4 regions of the Streptomyces sp. NPDC001970 genome follow, and region 3 is predicted to be linked to each of the others. Evidence: riboswitches for the same ligand, from Rfam matches in the RefSeq annotation. Region 3 holds a riboswitch; each other region holds the start of a gene.
What was found. Region 3 has a riboswitch for cyclic di-AMP ahead of ACWCP0_RS12915 (transglycosylase family protein). Riboswitches for the same ligand answer to the same signal wherever they lie in the genome.

Region 1 (4,775 bases), on a different contig from region 3:
GGGCCTGATGCGCGCGGTGCCACCGTCACGCAGCACCACGTCGGCTTCCCAGTGGTCGGGGTACGCGTGATCCGACGGGGTCTGCATGGGGAAAGACTACGGCTCGGGCACCGGTCGCGAAGCCCGGAAGGCGGGTGCAGTCTGAGGGCACCCGCGAGTGTCCCGGACGCCGGCCGACGGCCGTTGCCGAGCACTGCACCACACATGAGAGACTGGTCTAGACAACCGCTGAGGACTTGAAGGGCATCACCATGGCTGAGCGCCGCGTCAATGTCGGCTGGGCCGAGGGCCTCCACGCCCGCCCCGCTTCCATCTTCGTCCGTGCCGCCACGGCCTCCGGCGTCCCGGTGACGATCGCCAAGGCCGACGGCACCCCCGTCAACGCCGCCTCGATGCTCGCGGTGCTCGGCCTCGGCGCGGAGGGCGGCCAGGAGATCGTCCTCGCCTCGGACGCGGACGGCGCGGACGCCGCCCTCGACCGTCTGGCGAAGCTGGTCGCCGAGGGTCTCGAGGAGCTCCCCGAGACGGTCTGACCCCTGCCCCGCCCCGGGTACGGACCTCGCACCCGCACCCCGGCAGGTAATGACAAATAAATGGAAACGGCGGAGCCGCAGCAACCGGGAATTCCGGTCTGCGGCTCTGCCGCTTTCAAATAGCCCCTCTTTGTATACGGCGCTTTTGTTAATTGCGGACGCTCGCCGTGTTTACGGCATGTTGCGAAGCCCTCACCGTCCCGCGCGTCGTGATGCGCAACCTGTGCGCCCCCGCCATCCGCTCGGCGTGCATCGCGGTGAGCGCCCGCGCCCGCTCCGCGTCGCCGCGCGACACCGCGTCCACGATCGCACCGTGCTCGGACCAGGACTCCACCGGCTGAGCAGGCTGCTCGACGGCGTACATCCAGGCGATCTTGTGCCGGAGCTGGGTGAGGAGCGCGATGAGTCCGGGGCTGCCGGAGGCCTGCGCGAGGGTCTCGTGGAACCAGCCGCCGAGCGAGCGCAAATCCTCCCCCTGGCCCCGGCGCGCCCGCTCCTGGCCGAGCCTGACCAGGCCGCGCAGCACTTTGAGGTGGGCTTCCGTGCGCCGCTGCGCGGCCCGCGCGGCGCCCAGCGGCTCCAGCAGCATCCGGATCTCCAGCAGGTCGGCGGCCTCCTGCTCGGTGGGCTCGGCGACGCACGCTCCCGCATGTCTGCGGGTGACGACGAACCCCTCGGACTCCAGGGTCCGCAGCGCTTCGCGCACCGGGACGCGTGAGACGCCGTAGCGGCGTGCCAGCTGCTCCTCGGTGAGCCGGCCGCCGCGCTCGAAGACACCGGAGACGATGTCGTCGCGGATCGCCGTGCATACCGAGCGCGCAGGAATGCGCATACCGAACCTCCGCCTTTAATCCGCGCGAAACCCAGTCGAACGATGTCTGTTCGGTGACTCTATTGCAGCCGGCCGGAATTTCCGATGGCCTGCCGGAATCCGTGGATATCTTTTGGCCTGAATACGCCGAAAGCCCCGGCCGGTCTCCATGACCGGGCCGGGGCCCACGGATGCGGAAGTGGACGTCAGAGGCTCACGCCGTGGCCGCGCAGATACGCGACCGGGTCGATGTCCGAGCCGTAGTCGGGGCTCGTGCGGGCCTCGAAGTGAAGGTGCGGGCCGGACGAGTTGCCGGTGGCCCCGGACAGGCCGATCCGCTGGCCCGGGGTGACGGTCTGGCCGACCGAGACGCCGATGGACGACAGGTGACCGTACTGGGTGTACGTGCCGTCCTTCATCTTGATCACGACGTTGTTGCCGTAGGCACCGCCCCAGCCGGCCTCCACGACCGTGCCCATGCCGACGGCGACGACAGGAGTGCCGGACGGGGCGTGGAAGTCGACGCCGGTGTGGCTGCCGGAGGACCAGACCGAGCCGCCCGCCTGGTAGACCGTGCTGACGTAGGAGCCGGCGACCGGGAGCGTGTAGGACATCAGACGCTTGCGCTCCGCCTCGCGGGCGGCGCGCTCCTTGGCCTCGCGGGCCGCCTTGACGCGGGCCTCGGCCTTGCGCTTCGCCTCGGCCTCGGCCTTCGCGCGGGCGGCGGCCAGGTCGGCCTCGTACTGCTGGGCCGCGGCCTGGGCGTCGATCTGCTCGGCGAGGGTGGTGTCGGCGGCGACGGCCTGGGTGAGGCCGGTGTCCTCGAACGACGGGCTTTCCGTGTCGGCGGCGAGCGCCGGGGAGGCGAGGCTTCCGATGACGCCGGTGGTGGCGAGGGCCGCGGCTCCGGCGATGCCCGCGCGCTTGCGCGTCAGCCGGCTCGGACCACGATGCTTCCCGGTGGCACGGGTGAACGCCATGTAGTGGCTGATCCTTTCCTTCCTTCTCGCCTACCGGGTTAGCTGACGGGTTCGGAGCAGGAAGGTCTCCTACGGGCCCCTCCGCACGAGTGCGAAGGCGTCCGATTCACCCCAGGGGACATGTGGGTCCCCGGCTCCCCAGGCTCGCGCCCGACGGGGACTCGGCGATGGCTGTCCGATGCCGCTGGTGCGGCTGGTGCAACCGGCGGACAGCGCAGAAGACGCTAAGCCGGACATCTTTCAATCACCAAACGGACACGGAGATTTGTTGTGCATGCCACAGGCCAGACAGGCAGCCTCTCCAATAAAACGGACATACGGGAGGGCCCCGTTGACACGATGCCAACGGGGCCCTCCGGGTGCGCCGGAGCCGACCGGCGGTCAATCAGCCCGTGACAACAGTCACTTCACCGATGCCCAGCGCCCTGACCGGCTCCTCGATCTCGGCCGCGTCGCCCACGAGGACGGTGACGAGCCGGTCCACCGGGAAGGCGTTGACGACCGCGGCCGTCGCCTCGACGGTGCCGGTCCCGGCCAGGCGCGTGTACAGCTGCGCCTGGTAGTCGTCCGGCAGATGCTGCTCGACCTGGTCGGCGAGCGTGCCCGCGACCGACGCAGCGGTCTCGTACTTGAGCGGAGCCACACCCACCAGGTTCTGCACGGCGACGTCGCGCTCGGCGTCGGTGAGGCCCTCCGCGGCGAGGGTGCGCAGCACCTTCCAGAGGTCGTCCAGCGCCGGGCCGGTGTGCGGGGTGTCGACGGAGCCGCTGATGGCGAGCGTGGCCGCGCCCGTGCCGTCGGCGGAGGAGCGCAGGACCTGGGCGAAGGCCCGCACGCCGTACGTGTACCCCTTCTCCTCGCGCAGGACGCGGTCGAGACGGGAGGTGAGGGTGCCGCCCAGGCAGTACGTGCCGAGGACCTGGGCCGGCCAGACGCGGTCGTGGCGGTCCGGGCCGATGCGGCCGATGAGCAGCTGCGTCTGCACCGCGCCGGGGCGGTCGACGATGACGACGCGTCCCCTGTCGTCGGCGGTGATCGGCGGCATGGGACGGCTCTCGGCCGCGCCACCGGTCCAGGCGCCGAGGGTGTCGGCGAGCACGGCGTCCACATCGACACCGGTGAGGTCGCCGACGATCACGGCGGTGGCGGACGCGGGCCGGACATGGGCCTCGTAGAAGGCCCGCACGGCCGCGGAGTCGATGCGCTCCACGGTCTCCTCGCTGCCCTGGCGGGGCCGGGACATCCGGGAGGACGCCGGGAAGAGCTGCTTGGACAGCTCCTTGGCGGCGCGGCGGGCCGGGTTGGCGGTCTCGTGCGGGATCTCGTCCAGCCGGTTCCGCACGAGCCGCTCGACCTCGCTGTCGGCGAAGAGCGGCGCGCGCAGGGCCTCGGCGAGCAGGCCGAGCGCCTTGAGGAGGCGGGAGACCGGCACCTCGAGGGAGACGCGGACGCCGGGGTGGTCCGCGTGCGAGTCCAGGGTGGCGCCGCAGCGCTCCAGCTCCGCGGCGAACTCCTCCGCCGTGTGCTTGTCGGTGCCCTCGGAGAGCGCCCTGGCCATGATCGTGGCAACACCGTCGAGGCCCTCGGGCTCGGCGTCCAGCGGGGCGACGAGGAAGATCTCGACGGCCACGACCTGCTGGCCGGGGCGGTGGCAGCGCAGGACGGTCAGCCCGTTGTCGAGCACACCGCGCTCGGGGGCGGGGAAGGCCCACGGCCTGGCCTCGCCCGCCTGCGGCTGCGGGTGGAATTCCATGGTCACGGCAGCGTCGGTCACTGGTCCGCCCCCTCCTCGTCGTCGTTGTCCTCGGTTCCCTCGGCGGCCTGGAGGGGCTCGTACACCAGAACCGCCCGGTTGTCCGGGCGCAGCCGGGCCTGGGCGACGGCCCTGACCTCCTCGGCAGTGATGTCGAGGACCCGCGAGACGGCGCTGAGCGCCAGCTGGGGGTCGCCGAACAGCACGGCGTACCGGCAGAGTTCGTCGGCGCGGCCCGCGACCGTACCGAGCCGGTCCAGCCACTCGCGCTCCAGCTGTGCCTGGGCGCGCTCCATCTCCTCGGGCGTCGGGCCCTCGGCGGCGAACCGCTCCAGCTCGTCGTCGACGGCGGCCTCGATGTCGGGCACCTCGACCCCGCCGGACGTCTTCACGTCCAGCCAGCCGAGCGAGGGCGCCCCGGCGAGCCGCAGCAGGCCGAAGCCCGCGGCGACGGCCGTGCGGTCGTGTCGCACCAGACGGTTGTGCAGCCGGGACGACTCGCCGCCGCCGAGGACGGTGAGCGCCAGGTCGGCCGCGTCGCACTCGCGCGTGCCGTCCTGCGGCAGGCGGTAGGCGGCCATCAGGGCGCGGGCCGGAACCTCCTCCTCCACGACCTCGCGCAGCTGCTCGCCGATGATGTCGGGCAGGGCGCCGTCGCGCGGCGGCTGCTTGCCGTCGTGCATCGGGATGGAGCCGAA
Region 2 (4,775 bases), on a different contig from region 3:
TGCCCGTGTACGAATGGTGGGAGCGCACGGAAGTCGCCGAGTAGGCCCCGCGGCCCGCGGGACGTGGACGTGAGGGACCCGGTCGGGCGCCCGGTACAGGCCGGGCCCTGCCGGTGTGATGGGGGTTGTCCTGAGCTGCCCGGCAGCCGCACAGGAGCCGCCCGGGGCACCCCGCGACCGTAAATGGAGTGGATCTTGCTCCTGATGGCGTAAGGTGGTGTTCACCGACGCGGGGTGGAGCAGCTCGGTAGCTCGCTGGGCTCATAACCCAGAGGTCGCAGGTTCAAATCCTGTCCCCGCTACTCAAGGCCGAAGGCCCGGATCCTGATGGATCCGGGCCTTCGGTGCGTCTGGGTCCGGCCGCGCCGGGCACAGCCCTCTCGCCGCTTGACCTTTACGTAACGTCAAGTTCTAGCGTGAAGGGCATGGAGTGGTCGATCCAGGAAATCGCCAGGAAAGCCGGTACGACGAGCCGCACGCTCAGGCACTACGGGGAGCTGGGGCTGCTCGTGCCGAGCCGGATCGGCAGCAACGGCTACCGCTACTACGACCAGGACGCCCTGATCCGGCTGCAGCGCATTCTGCTGCTCCGCGAGCTGGGGCTCGGGCTGCCGGCGATCGCGCAGGTCCTGGAAGGACAGCGGGACACGGCCGCCGCCCTGCGCACCCATCTGAGGCTGCTGGAGCAGGAGCGGGAGCGCATCGGGCGGCAGATCGCCTCGGTGCGGACCACTCTCGACCGCACGGAGAGAGGAGAGGAACTCATGGCGGAAGAAGTCTTCGACGGCTTCGATCACACCCAGTACGAGGAGGAGGTCACCGAGCGCTGGGGCCGAGACGCATACGAGAAGGGCGACCGCTGGTGGCGTTCGCTCAGCGCCCAGGAGAAGCAGGCCTTCCAGGACCGGCAGGCCGGGATCGCCCGTGACTTCGGCCAGGCGCTCAAGGACGGGCTCGCAGCGGACAGCGACGAGGTGCAGGCGATCGCGCAGCGGCATTTCGAGTGGCTGTCGGTGACGGTCGCGCCGACGAAGTCGTACGTCATCGGGCTCGGCGAGATGTACGTCGCCGACCCGCGCTTCGCGGCGAACTACGACCGGTACGGCGAGGGCGCGGCGGCGTTCGTTCGCGACGCGATGAAGGTGTACGCGGAGCACAACCTCAGCGACGACTAGCAACGGCCGGCGCGGACTGCCGCGCAGTCCCACGCAGTCCCACGCAGGCCCACGAAGGCCGCGAAGGCCCGCGACAGGCCGCGACGGGTGACGGCGGACGACGGCCGCGCCCGACCGAGACCCGTTGTTCCTGAGGTCACCAGGAGGGCCCCCTGGTGGCCGGCGGCCCGGGCCGTCCGCCCGGTGGACGTGGGACCCCGGACGCAGACCCGGGAGCTAGCCCGGTTGGCCGACGGCGATTCGCTGCGCGGCGCGGCTCCGGCCAGCCTGGGTGGGGCACGGTAGGTCCGCCCCGTGGGCGGACCGGGCAGGAGACCATTGGTGGGGCAGCGAACAGGCGACAGCGACGACGGCATCGGCGATGACGGCGCCGCGCCGCGCCGGGACGGCGGCCGCCGGATCGTCCGGGTGCTGCCCGTGGTGCTGATCGTCGGCGGGATCTTCTACGATCTGGCCACCCCCGCGACGTACACCGCATCGCCCCTCTTCGCCGCGTCGCCGCTGGTGGCCGCCCCCTTCTTCACCCCGCTGTACACCCTGCTGGTCGGCATCGGTGCTGTCGCGGCCGTGCTGGGGCTGCGGTCGTACAACGGCACGCTCGGCCAGATCCCGTCGGTGACCGAGCTGCTGACCGTGTTCACCGTCGCCGTGCTGGCTCTCTACCTCAACCGGGTCGTACACCAGGGCAGCGAGCGCCTGGCCTCCGCGCGCGAGATCGCGGAGGCCGCCCAGCGGGCGGTGCTGCCCTCGCCCGCCGAGCGGATCGGCGGGCTGCAGATCGCCGCGCGGTACGAGGCGGCGCGTGCGGACGCGTTCATCGGCGGGGACCTTTTCGCCGCGCAGGACACTCCGTACGGGGTGCGGCTGGTGGTCGGGGATGTACGGGGGAAGGGGCTGAACGCGGTCGGGGCGGTAGCCATCGCGCTGGGGGCGTTCCGGGAGGCGGCCGAGCAGGAGCCCTCCCTGGAGGGGGTCGCGCAGCGGCTGGAGCGGGCGCTGAAGAGAGGTGGCACGCGGCGCTCGGAGCCCGACGTGTTCGAGGGGTTCACCACGGCCCTGCTCGCCGAGATCCCGCGCGGCGACGGGCGGGTGCGGGTGGTCAACCGGGGCCATCCGCCGCCGCTCGTGCTGCACGAGGACGGCGTGCTGGACGTACTGGAGCCGAGCGAGCCGGCGCTACCGCTCGGCATGGGCGATCTCGGGACCTGGCCGGACCGGGTGGACGAGGCGGTGTTTCCGGCCGGGGCCACGCTGCTGCTCTACACGGACGGGTTGTCCGAGGCGCGTGACGCGCACGGCACCTTCTACGATCCGCGCGAGCGGCTGAGCGGCCGGATCTTCCCCGGCCCCGAGGAACTGCTGGACGCGGTGGTCGCCGACGTGCAGCGGCACACGAACGGCGGGTCGGCGGACGACATGGCGCTGCTGGCGGTCAGCCGGCCGGGGGAGCGGCAGCCGGAGCGGCGCCGCACGATGCCGGTGGTTCCCTGAATCGCCCACGGTTCCTCCGATCGCGACGGAACGTAATCGAAAGGGAGCCCTCCGCATAACATTTGATGCACCGTCAGAAATTGTGGGGTAGGTGAGGTGGAGTCAACTCGCCCGATTCCCCCCTCTTGCGCACGGAAAGTCCAGGGCAAAGTCGTTAACGATCAGTGGGAACGGCTTGGAATACGGCCCCGGTGTCTATTAACGTTCGATAACGCAGCGCGGTCGTCCCAGCCGTCGCAAGAGACGGCACCGTGCGCACGCGCCGAATTCCGCAAGGGAACCGGGGAACCACCAATTGGGGTGAATCGGGCACTTTATGGTGCTCGTAGGAGACCTTCCTGCTCCGAACCCGTCAGCTAACCCGGTAGGCGAGAAGGAAGGAAAGGAGCACGCCTCCGTGGCGTCCAACGAGCCTGCCCTCCAAGAGCCTCCCACCACCGAATGGTTCCCTGCCGGCGAGTGGGTCCCCACCGCCGGCGCGGAGGAGTGGAACCCGACCGAGGAGTCCGTCCGCCCGGTCCGAGGCAGGCACCGCGTCGTCAAGCAGCGCAACGGACTCGCCCGGAGCTCCACCGTCCTCGGAGTCGGCGTCATCGCCGCGGTCGGCGCCGGCGGCATGGCCACCGCGCAGGACAAGCCCGCCGTCTCCATATCCCTGCCCGACACCATCACGGACAACCTCCCGGACGCCAAGTCGCTGCCGGGCGTGGGCTCCCTGATGTCGGACGAGTCCGACGAGCAGGACGGCAACGGGAACGCGGCGCCGCTCACGGCGCTCTCCGTCGCCGACACGTCGTCCGCCACGGACGGCGGGGAGAACGTGGCCGGCGCGGGCGAGGCACTGCGCGCCCGCATCCTCCAGCAGGCCGAGCAGCAGCAGGCCGAGGCCGACGCCGAGGCGAAGGCTGCCGCGGAGAAGGCCGCCGCCGAGAAGGCGGCCGCCGAGGCGAAGGCCCAGCAGACCGAGGCCGAGGCCGAGGCCGCGGAGGCGAAGCGGCTGGCCGAGGAGGAGGCTGCGCGCAAGGCGGAGGCCGAGCGGCTCGCCAAGCTCGCCGCGAGCTACTCCCTGCCGACGTCCTCTTACACGATCACCTCGACCTTCGGCCAGGCCGGCTCCATGTGGTCCTCCGGCTACCACACCGGCCTCGACTTCGCGGCGCCCACGGGTACGCCGGCGAAGGCCGTGCACGGAGGCACCGTCAAGTCGGCGGGCTGGTCCGGGTCCTACGGCTACCGCGTGGTGCTGGAGCTCGAGGACGGCACCGAGATCTGGTACGCGCATCTGTCCTCGATGACCGTGTCCGCCGGACAGACGGTCACCACCGGCGAGACGATCGGCCGAGTCGGCGCCACCGGCAATGTCACCGGACCGCATCTGCACCTCGAGGTGCACACCGCGGGCGGCACCGGGATCGACCCGGCGGCGTGGCTGCGCGACAAGGGCCAGAGCATCTGATTCACCGCTTCGGCGGTTCGGCGCTTCGACGGTTCGTGATGCGTCGAAGCGCCGATGCCCCGATGCGTCGTACCACTCTCGGCGTCCGGCGTCCGGCGTCCGGCGTCCGGCGTTCGCGTCCACGGTCACCCTGCACGTCACTTTTCACGCTCACATGCTTCGCCCGATTCCGGGCGTCCTGTTCCGGGCGTTTCCTCGCGCTCGTACGACCCCGGCAGCCCTGGCGGCACCCCCCCCGACGTCAGGGCTGTCGGCCTATCCCCGGTACGGGTTGTAGCCCCCGTAGTCCCGGTACGGTGCCGGAGCCGGAGCCGGAGCCGGAGCCGGAAGCAAGACGCTGCCCGACGCCTGGGCCGCGTACGTCAGCGCCGGGGACGCGACGTGCTTGCGCTGCCAGAGGTGGTGGAGCAGTTCCTGCTCGCGGGCGACGAAGTCCGGGCCCGCCGTGCCGCGGTGGGCGCGGTGGCGCAGGAAGGCGAGGGAGGTCGCGAAGGCCTCGTACTCGGACACGGCGCGGGCGGCCGCGGGGCCGTGGGTGCGGCCCGCCATGTCGCGGGCCATCGTGCGCGCCCGCATGGAGGACAGGGCGAGCGGCTCGGCGGGGGAGAGCCAGCCCGCCGCGGCGTACGCGGGGAGCTGGGCCGCGACCGTGC
Region 3 (4,775 bases):
ACGGGCATCCCGGGCGAGCGCAAGGCGGAGCTGATGACGCATCTGCTGAACATCGACCCGCCCGACCACACCCGGCTCCGCCGGCTGGTGTCGAAGGCGTTCACGCCGCGCCGCGTCGCCGAATTCGCGCCGCGCGTACAGGAGCTGACGGACCGGCTCATCGACACGATCGTCGCGAAACAGCACGGCGCGGCTCAGGGAGAGGCCGACCTCATCCACGAGTTCGCGTTCCCGCTGCCCATCTACGCGATCTGCGACATGCTCGGCGTCCCGCCGGAGGACCAGGACGACTTCCGGGACTGGGCGGGGATGATGATCCGGCACGGCGGCGGGCCGCGCGGCGGGGTCGCACGGTCGGTGAAGAAGATGCGCGGCTATCTGGCCGAGCTGATCCACCGGAAGCGGGAAGCGCCGGGCGACGACCTGATCTCCGGGCTCATCAAGGCCTCCGACCACGGCGAGCACCTCACCGAGAACGAGGCCGCCGCCATGGCCTTCATCCTGCTCTTCGCCGGCTTCGAGACGACCGTCAATCTCATCGGGAACGGTGTGTACGCGCTGCTGCGGCATCCGGAGCAGCGGGCGCGGCTCCAGGCGTCCCTCGCCGCCGGCGACTCCACGCTCCTCGAGACCGGCGTCGAGGAGCTCCTGCGCTTCGACGGCCCCGTGGAGCTGGCCACGTGGCGGTTCGCCACCGAGTCGCTGACCCTGGGCGGGCAGGACATCGGCGTCGGCGACCCGGTCCTCGTCGTCCTCGCGGCGGCGGACCGCGACCCGGACCGGTTCCCCGATCCTGACGTCCTCGATCTTGCGCGCCGGGACAACCAGCACCTCGGGTACGGGCACGGCATCCACTACTGTCTCGGTGCGCCGCTCGCCCGCCTGGAGGGGCAGACCGCGCTGGCGACGCTGCTGACCCGTCTGCCCGACTTGCAACTTGCGGTCGATCCGTCCGAATTGCGGTGGCGTGGGGGGCTCATCATGCGCGGATTGCGCACCTTGCCCGTTCGGTTCACTTCTCAAACGAGCTGACGGCCCATCAACTCTGTGACTTTCACGTGATCTCCGCTGCATCGACTTGTGACTGACGTTCGAATGCGGCTACGTTCACCGTCAACTCGGGACTCCTCGGTCCCCTGGGGGCTCACCGGTCCCCTGCAGTCACACGGAAGGTCACGCGCATGCTCTCCGGGAACGGTCGACACCGCCGCCCCCGCCAGGCTCCCGCCCTCGTCGTCGCCGCAGGAGTGACCGGCTCGGCCATCGCCATCCCGCTGCTGGGCGCGGGCTCCGCCACCGCCGCCGACGCCACCACCTGGGACCGCGTCGCGGACTGCGAGAGCGGTGGCATGTGGAGCGCCGATCTCGGCAACGGCTACTACGGCGGACTGCAGCTCTCCCAGGACACGTGGGAGGAGTTCGGCGGTACGGCGTACGCGCCGCGCGCCGACCTCGCCAGCCGTTCGCAGCAGATCGCGGTCGCCGAGAAGGTGCTCGCCGCCCAGGGCCCGTCGGCATGGGCGAGCTGCGCCGTGATCACCGGCCTCGCGATCGACGGCGGCAAGGCCAAGGTCGACCCCGGGCTGACGCCCGGCGCGAACACCAAGGGCGACTCGACCGGCTCGGCGGACGAGGAGGTGGACCCGCCGTCGTTCGGCGACGGGGCCGACGCCTCGACCCCGCCCTCCGGTCCGGCCTCGCCTGCGCCCAACCAGTCCGGGAAGCCCTCGGGCGGGGCGTCCACCGAGCCGTCCGCCACCCCCGAGTCGACGGCGTCCACCCGGGACGTGACCGAGGGCGCGGACGCCGAGGGCGGCTCCGGCAAGCACCGCGGTTCTGCCGCCGAGGAGGATCAGGCGGGCAATTCGGTCAATGATCGCGAATCCGGTCGACATGCCTCACGGGATGACGCATCGGCACGAGACGGCGCTGCTGCGGCAGATGGGTACACCGTCCGCCCCGGCGACAACCTGTGGGCGATCGCGGACGCGAACGAGGTGCCCGGCGGCTGGCCCGCTCTGTACGAAGCGAACCAGGAGACCGTCGGCTCCGACCCGGACCTCATCCTCCCTGGCCAGAGTCTCGATCTGGGCCTGAAGGAGAAGCAGTTGAAGAAGTAGTTAGGGTACTTATGTCCACTTCTGCGCAAGTGAGACATGAGTCTCTTCCGGTCAACTGGCGTGTTACGTCTGCCAAGTCCGGTCAACCCGCCTCCCACCTGCGAAAACGGACATCTGTCCAGGGCAGGTAAGGGCGTTTTCTCCCCGATGTTCGACTTTGAACATCGGGGAGAAGTGCGTTTACGGTCTGAACCGCTCGCCACCGCGGGCCCCGTCGACCGTCACGCCGAATCCTGCCGTCGGTCGAAGGGAACAGTCGTCGCGTCAAGCGCCGTAGGCAGGAGCGGGGGACCCAAGGTAGGTGCCGCGTCCGCCCCATGAGGGACGGTCACGGCTTGGGGTGAAGCCGCGCGCAATGGTCGCGCGTGGCCGGGCAACTCACTTGGCCCGAACCCGACAGCTCACCTCGTAGGCGTCGGTGAGGGGAAACTTCATGCTGCTTTCCGGCAAGGGCACGCACCGCCGCCCGTCCAAGGCGATCCGCCTCGCAACGCTCGCCGGTGTCACCGGTGCCGCGATAGCCGCGCCGCTCGTCGTGACCGGTACGGCGTCCGCCGCCACCGCCTCCGAGTGGGACGCGGTCGCCCAGTGCGAGTCCGGCGGCAACTGGTCCATCAACACGGGCAACGGCTACTACGGCGGTCTGCAGTTCTCGGCCTCCACCTGGGCCGCGTACGGCGGCACGGCGTACGCGGCCTCCGCCGACCAGGCCTCGAGGTCGCAGCAGATCGCGGTCGCCGAGAAGGTCCTCGCCGGCCAGGGCAAGGGCGCGTGGCCGCACTGCGGCGTGGGCCTGTCCAACGCCGCGTACACCGGTGGCGCCGCGGAGGCCGCCCCGAAGCCCGCCGCGCCCAAGGCCGAGACCCCCGCCCCGGCGCCGAAGCGCGCCGAGGCCCCGACCACGCGCTCCGCTCGCGCGGCCGCCCCGGTCAAGAAGGGCGACGGCGAGTACACGGTCAAGGCCGGCGACACGCTCAGCAGGATCGCCGGGACCGAGAACGTCAAGGGCGGCTGGAAGAAGCTGTTCGACCTGAACAAGGACGTCATCGACGACGCGGACGTCATTCACCCCGGCCAGAAGCTCCACCTGAGCTGACGGCCCGGCTCCGGGACCGATCCCGGCTCCGGGGCTCCCCGACCCGGACTCCCGGGACGCCCGTAGTCCCCTAGGGGCTCCCTTACCCCGGTGGACCCGGCGGACCACCGGACGCACGCACCCCCGTCCCCCAGCCACCCCGGCCCGGCGCACCTTCCCCCCGTACGCTCCCCCGCAGCCCTGCGGGCGCGGGAGGTGCCCCCAGGCCGGGGTTTCTGTCTGTTTCCTTCCCTTTTTCGTCCCACGGGGCGGGCACCGACCGGCCGATGCCCCCGGGCCGGATAGGCTCATGTCGCAAGGCCGAAGCGACCCTGCACCGCTTGCGTCACATTCAGCGTCACATCCCAGAAGGAGATGCTCGTGCCGTCCATCGACGTCGTCGTAGCCCGGGAAATCCTGGACTCCCGAGGCAACCCCACGGTCGAGGTCGAGGTCGGCCTCGACGACGGCAGCACCGGCCGTGCTGCTGTGCCCTCCGGCGCCTCCACCGGTGCGTTCGAGGCCATTGAGCTCCGTGACGGAGACCCGAACCGCTACCAGGGCAAGGGCGTGGAGAAGGCCGTCCTCGCCGTCATCGAGCAGATCGGCCCCGAGCTCGTCGGGTACGACGCCACCGAGCAGCGCCTGATCGACCAGGCGATGTTCGACCTGGACGCCACCGACAACAAGGCGTCCCTCGGTGCCAACGCCATCCTCGGCGTCTCGCTGGCCGTCGCCCACGCCGCCTCCGAGGCCTCGGACCTCCCCCTCTTCCGCTACCTGGGCGGCCCGAACGCGCACCTCCTGCCGGTGCCGATGATGAACATCCTGAACGGCGGCTCGCACGCCGACTCCAACGTGGACATCCAGGAGTTCATGATCGCCCCGATCGGCGCGGAGTCCTTCTCCGAGGCGCTGCGCTGGGGCACCGAGGTCTACCACACCCTCAAGAAGGTCCTGAAGGAGCGCGGTCTCTCCACCGGTCTCGGTGACGAGGGCGGCTTCGCCCCGAACCTGAACTCGAACCGCGAGGCCCTCGACCTCATCCTCGAGGCCGTCAAGCAGGCCGGTTACGCGCCCGGCAAGGACATCGCCCTCGCGCTCGACGTCGCCGCCTCCGAGTTCTACAAGGACGGCAAGTACCTCTTCGAGGGCAAGGAGCGCTCCGCCGCCGAGATGACCGAGTACTACGAGGAGCTCGTCGCCGCGTACCCGCTCGTGTCGATCGAGGACCCGCTGTTCGAGGACGACTGGGCCGGCTGGAAGGTCATCACCGACAAGCTCGGCGCCAAGGTGCAGCTGGTCGGCGACGACCTGTTCGTCACCAACCCGGAGCGCCTCGCCCGTGGCATCGAGGACGGCGCCGCGAACGCGCTGCTGGTCAAGGTCAACCAGATCGGTTCGCTGACCGAGACCCTGGACGCCGTCGAGCTGGCCCAGCGCAACGGCTTCAAGTGCATGATGTCCCACCGCTCCGGCGAGACCGAGGACGTCACCATCGCCGACCTGGCCGTCGCCACCAACTGCGGCCAGATCAAGACCGGCGCCCCGGCCCGTTCCGAGCGCGTCGCCAAGTACAA
Region 4 (4,775 bases), on a different contig from region 3:
GCACGGCCTCCAGCACCGTGGCCGGCCCCGCGCCCGACTCGACGATCGTGCCGAGCTCCTCCATCAGCGCGTTGAACCGCTTCACGGCATTGGCCGACCGAGCGGCCATGCCGTACGCCTCGTCCACACGCCGCAGCGCCTGCGGGAAAGTGATCTTCTCGCGCAGTGCCAGCGCGTCGATCATCGCCTCCGCGCGCTCGCCGATGCCGCGCTTCGGGACGTTGAGGATGCGGCGCAGCGGGACGTTGTCCTCGGGGTTGGCCAGGACGCGCAGATAGGCCAGGACGTCCCGGACCTCCTTGCGCTCGTAGAAGCGCACGCCGCCGACGACCTTGTAGGGCAGGCCGACGCGGATGAAGATCTCCTCGAAGACACGGGACTGGGCGTTCGTCCGGTAGAAGACCGCGACATCGCCGACCTTCGCCTCGCGCGCGTCCGTCAGCCGGTCGATCTCGTCGGCGACGAACTGGGCCTCGTCGTGCTCGGTGTCCGCCACGTAGCCGGTGATCTGTGCTCCGGCCCCCGCGTTCGTCCACAGGTTCTTGGGGCGACGGCTCTCGTTCCGCTCGATGACGGCATTGGCGGCGGAGAGGATCGTCTGCGTCGAGCGGTAGTTCTGCTCCAGCAGGATCGTCGTCGCGTCCGGGTAGTCCTCCTCGAACTGGAGGATGTTACGGATCGTGGCACCACGGAAGGCGTAGATCGACTGGTCGGCGTCGCCCACGACGCACAGCTCGGCCGGGTCCAGGTCCTCGTACCCGGAGCCGACCAGCTCGCGCACCAGTGTGTACTGAGCGTGGTTGGTGTCCTGGTACTCGTCGACGAGGACATGGCGGAACCGGCGCCGGTAGTGCTCTGCGACGTCCGGGAACGCCTGGAGCAGATGGACCGTGGTCATGATGATGTCGTCGAAGTCCAGAGCGTTGGCCTCGCGCAGCCGCGCCTGGTACATCCGGTAGGCCTCGGCGAGCGTCTTCTCGAAGCCTCCCCCAGAGCCTCCGGCCTGGGAGGTACCCCCATCGGCCTGGTCGGCGAAGGTCTCCTCGTCGATCAGCTCGTTCTTCAGGTTCGAGATCTTGGCGCTGAAGGACTTCGGCGGGTAGCGCTTCGGGTCGAGGTCGAGATCGCGGCAGACCAGGGCCATGAGCCGCTTGGAGTCGGCCGCGTCGTAGATCGAGAACGACGAGGTGAAGCCGAGCTTCTTGCTCTCCCGGCGCAGGATGCGCACGCAGGCGCTGTGGAAGGTGGAGACCCACATCGCGTTGGCACGCGGGCCGACGAGGTGCTCGACGCGCTCCTTCATCTCGCCCGCGGCCTTGTTCGTGAACGTGATCGCCAGTATCTGGCCGGGGTGGACATGGCGGGTCGCCAGCAGATGGGCGATCCGGTGGGTCAGCACCCTGGTCTTGCCCGAGCCGGCGCCGGCCACGATGAGCAGCGGGGAGCCGGTGTGCACGACGGCGGCACGCTGCTGCTCGTTCAGGCCGTCGAGCAGCGCGGCCGGGTCCACGGCGGTGCGGGGCGCTCCGTCCCGGTAGTAGGCGTCCCTGGCCGGAGGCACGTCGAACTTCCCCTCGAAGAGGTCGTCCGGGACCTCCTCGTGGGGGCCGTGCTCGTCGGGCTCATAGGGCTCGTCGTGCCCGGGCGGCGGGGGACCCGCCGGGCCCGAGGTGCGCCGGAGGTCGGCCAGGAAGCTGTCGTCAAAGAGGCTGCTCATCGCTCTACGAGTCTAGGCCGCCCCACTGACAGCCCGCGGCCGCCTTGGCGACAACCGTCCCGAATCCGGCCCGGCACGCTCCGTAGCGTATCGACCACGACACGCGAAGGTCACGGAAATGTATCGGACATATCGCGCATCGTCCTTCACAAGGGCACCACAGTTTGGCTAGCGTGCTCGCTCAGGCGGCTCGAACCCCCTTGGTGACCAACGCCAATCGGGCAGCCCACGCCGAATCCGGGCTTTCTTCAAGGAAGTTCGGAACCGGGGACCCATCATGCACAACCGGGGTGAATCGGGCCAGCTCAACTCGGCCCGTAGGACAGCCTTCCGTTTCGTCCGAACCCGACAGCTAACCCGGTAGGCGGTCCACGGAAGGAGATGTCGGCCTTGGCGTCGCATCGCAAGACGCGCACCCGTACAGGTCCCCGTACGAAATCCCCCGCCGTCGGGTTCACGACGGCCGCCCTCGCGGGCGTCACCCTCCTCTCCGCCCAGAGTGCTCAGGCCGACCCGAGACCCAGCATCGAAGAGGTCCAGAAGAAGGTCGACGACCTCTACCGGCAGGCGGGCACCGCGACCCAGGAGTACAACCGGGCCAAGGAGGAGACCGCGCAGCAGCGCCGCGAGGTGGACACGATCCTCGACGACGTCGCCAAGCGCACGGAATCGCTGAACGAGGCCCGACGCACGCTCGGTTCGTACGCGGCCGCGCAGTACCGGACCGGTGCGGTCACGCCGACCGCCGCGCTGCTCTTCGCCGACAGCCCGCAGGCGTACTTCGACCAGACCCATCTGATGGACCGGCTCTCCGACGAGCAGCGCGGCGCCGTCGCCGACTTCGAGGCCCAGCAGGCGGAGGCGGCGAAGCAGCGTGCGAAGGCGACCACGAGCCTGGAGACGCTGACCGCTTCCCAGCAGTCGCTGCGCACCAGCAAGGAGCAGGTCCAGAAGAAGCTCGCCGAGGCGCGGACGCTGCTGTCACAGCTGACGGCCGAGGAGAAGGCACGGCTCGAGGCGCTGGAGCGAGAGCGCGAGGAAGAGGCCCGCCGCCAGGCGGAGGCGAAGGCCAAGGCGGAGGCGGAGGCCAAGGCCGAGGCCGAGGCCGAGGCCGAGCGCCTGGCACAGGAGCGCGCGCAGCAGGAGGCACAGAACCAGGACACGGGAACGAGCACGGGGACGGGGACGGGTACCGGGACCGGGACTGGGACCGGGACCGGGACTGGGACCGGGACCTACGCCGCCAAGGCCGAGAAGGTCCTCACCTTCGCCCGCGCCCAGATCGGCAAGCCGTACGTGTGGGGGGCGACCGGCCCCAGCTCGTACGACTGCTCGGGCCTCACCCAGGCCGCCTGGAAGGCCGCCGGCGTCGACCTGCCCCGCACCACGTGGGACCAGGTCAAGGTCGGCCAGCGCGTGGCCACGAACGATCTCCTCCCGGGTGACCTGGTCTTCTTCTACGACGACATCAGCCACGTCGGCATCTACATAGGCGACGGCATGATGATCCACGCCCCGAAGCCGGGCGCGAACGTCCGTGAGGAGTCGATCTACTACATGCCGATCTACGGGAGCGTCCGCCCCGCGTAGACCCACTCGCACTCACGCCGCAACGCGCCCTGTGAAGAGGGCGCGTTGCGGCGTGAGGTGTTTGCGCGAACGGCTTACGCGGACGCCAGGCTCAGGTCGACAACACCACAACATCGCGATGCCGTGCCGTCCCGGGGGACAACCCCCGGACCCCCGGCCGACTCACGTCCACAACGTGGCGATGAAGATGTTCGCCAGCGTCAGGCCGCCCACCGCGCCGAACAGGCCCTTCCCCACCTTCTCGTCGTCCCGCTTGACGTAGACCAGTGCGAGGATCACCACCAGCACCGCCAGCTTGATGCCGACCTTGAGGTTGTTGACCGCCTGGTCGTCCGCCTGGTTCAGCCCCACCAGCGCCACGCCCGTGACCAGCATGGTCAGGGCGCCGTGCAGCATCGCGGGCGTGAAGCGCGCCGTACCCTCGCCCATCGCCTTCATCCGGGTCAGGAAGCCGCCGAGCAACGACGCAATGCCGATGATGTGCAGGGCGACGAAGACATTGATGAGTATGTCCATGGCACGGGAGCCTAGCCGTACGGTCCGAAAGCGACCCCGGCGGTCCGACTCCCGCCGACTCCTGCCAATAACAGTCATGTCACCACTTCGCCGCGCCCCGGAGGTTTAGCGTCCTCCCCCAGGTGACCGACTCCCCAACGCCGCCGCACGTCCGGGCGGCACGCCGGCCACCACGCCGATGGATCCGGCGGTGGGCCGTTCCCTGTGCGGCCCGCCGCCGGACCGTACGGCGCGAACCGCCGGACTCCGGAAGGACTGGCCCTCGTGGCAGCGCACCGCAAACCCAAGCAGCGCACGATCGGCGGCCCGGCCGCCCGCACCGCCCTCACACTCGCGCTCGCCGGTGCCGCGACCGCCACCGCCTTCGACGGTTCCGGACACGCGGAGCCCCGCCCCACGCCCGAGCAGCTGAAGGCCAAGGCCGACAAGCTGTACCAGGAGGCCGAGGAGGCCACCGAGAAGTACAACGGCGCCAAGGAAGCCGCCGACCGGGCCCGTGAGTCGTTGGACGAGCTGCGGGACGAGGCGGCGAGGCGCACGGAGCGGCTCAACGCCTCGCGGAACGCACTCGGTTCGATCGCCACCGCGCAGTACCGCGCGGGCGGGCTCGACCCGGCGGTACAGCTCGCGCTCTCCGCCGACCCCGACGACTATCTGGCCGGGGCGGAGCTGGCCGAGCGGGCCGGGTCGCGGCAGGCCGCCACGATCGCCGGGATCCAGAAGCAGGCGCGGGAGCTGGCCCAGCTGCGTGCGGAGGCGGGCGAGCGGCTGGCCACGCTGACGGCCCGGCAGGCGGAGCTGGCCCGGCACCGGACGACGATACGCACGAAGCTCGCCGCGGCCGAGAAGCTCCTGACGCAGCTCACCCCCGGCGGGCGCGCCGCCTACGCGGGCCAGGACGGCACCTCGGCGTCCCGGGCCGACCGCGACGCCGCCCGCACCGCCCCCGGTG

Region 1: it holds a riboswitch for cyclic di-AMP, as region 3 does, so the genes downstream of both, ACWCP0_RS24585 (M23 family metallopeptidase) here and ACWCP0_RS12915 (transglycosylase family protein) in region 3, are expected to answer to the same signal.
Region 2: it holds a riboswitch for cyclic di-AMP, as region 3 does, so the genes downstream of both, ACWCP0_RS24770 (M23 family metallopeptidase) here and ACWCP0_RS12915 (transglycosylase family protein) in region 3, are expected to answer to the same signal.
Region 4: it holds a riboswitch for cyclic di-AMP, as region 3 does, so the genes downstream of both, ACWCP0_RS01225 (NlpC/P60 family protein) here and ACWCP0_RS12915 (transglycosylase family protein) in region 3, are expected to answer to the same signal.

What each region holds. Positions count from the first base shown of each region.
Region 1 is NZ_JBSFDW010000021.1:129,253-134,027, reverse strand. It holds gene ACWCP0_RS24600 (bifunctional acetate--CoA ligase family protein/GNAT family N-acetyltransferase) at 1-87, opposite strand, end outside; gene ACWCP0_RS24595 (HPr family phosphocarrier protein) at 252-533, shown strand; gene ACWCP0_RS24590 (GntR family transcriptional regulator) at 682-1,365, opposite strand; gene ACWCP0_RS24585 (M23 family metallopeptidase) at 1,551-2,324, opposite strand; cyclic di-AMP (ydaO/yuaA leader) riboswitch at 2,338-2,501, opposite strand; gene ACWCP0_RS24580 (M16 family metallopeptidase) at 2,710-4,098, opposite strand; gene ACWCP0_RS24575 (M16 family metallopeptidase) at 4,095-4,775, opposite strand, start outside.
Region 2 is NZ_JBSFDW010000022.1:18,056-22,830, reverse strand. It holds gene ACWCP0_RS24790 (DUF5988 family protein) at 1-44, shown strand, start outside; tRNA gene ACWCP0_RS24785 (tRNA-Met) at 229-302, shown strand; gene ACWCP0_RS24780 (MerR family transcriptional regulator) at 426-1,175, shown strand; gene ACWCP0_RS24775 (PP2C family protein-serine/threonine phosphatase) at 1,497-2,666, shown strand; cyclic di-AMP (ydaO/yuaA leader) riboswitch at 2,917-3,052, shown strand; gene ACWCP0_RS24770 (M23 family metallopeptidase) at 3,064-4,122, shown strand; gene ACWCP0_RS24765 (PrsW family intramembrane metalloprotease) at 4,378-4,775, opposite strand, start outside.
Region 3 is NZ_JBSFDW010000008.1:113,675-118,449, reverse strand. It holds gene ACWCP0_RS12925 (cytochrome P450 family protein) at 1-1,032, shown strand, start outside; gene ACWCP0_RS12920 (LysM peptidoglycan-binding domain-containing protein) at 1,182-2,120, shown strand; cyclic di-AMP (ydaO/yuaA leader) riboswitch at 2,380-2,550, shown strand; gene ACWCP0_RS12915 (transglycosylase family protein) at 2,554-3,216, shown strand; gene eno (phosphopyruvate hydratase) at 3,571-4,775, shown strand, end outside.
Region 4 is NZ_JBSFDW010000001.1:258,230-263,004, forward strand. It holds gene pcrA (DNA helicase PcrA) at 1-1,717, opposite strand, end outside; cyclic di-AMP (ydaO/yuaA leader) riboswitch at 1,937-2,100, shown strand; gene ACWCP0_RS01225 (NlpC/P60 family protein) at 2,099-3,307, shown strand; gene ACWCP0_RS01230 (hypothetical protein) at 3,470-3,823, opposite strand; gene ACWCP0_RS01235 (NlpC/P60 family protein) at 4,088-4,775, shown strand, end outside.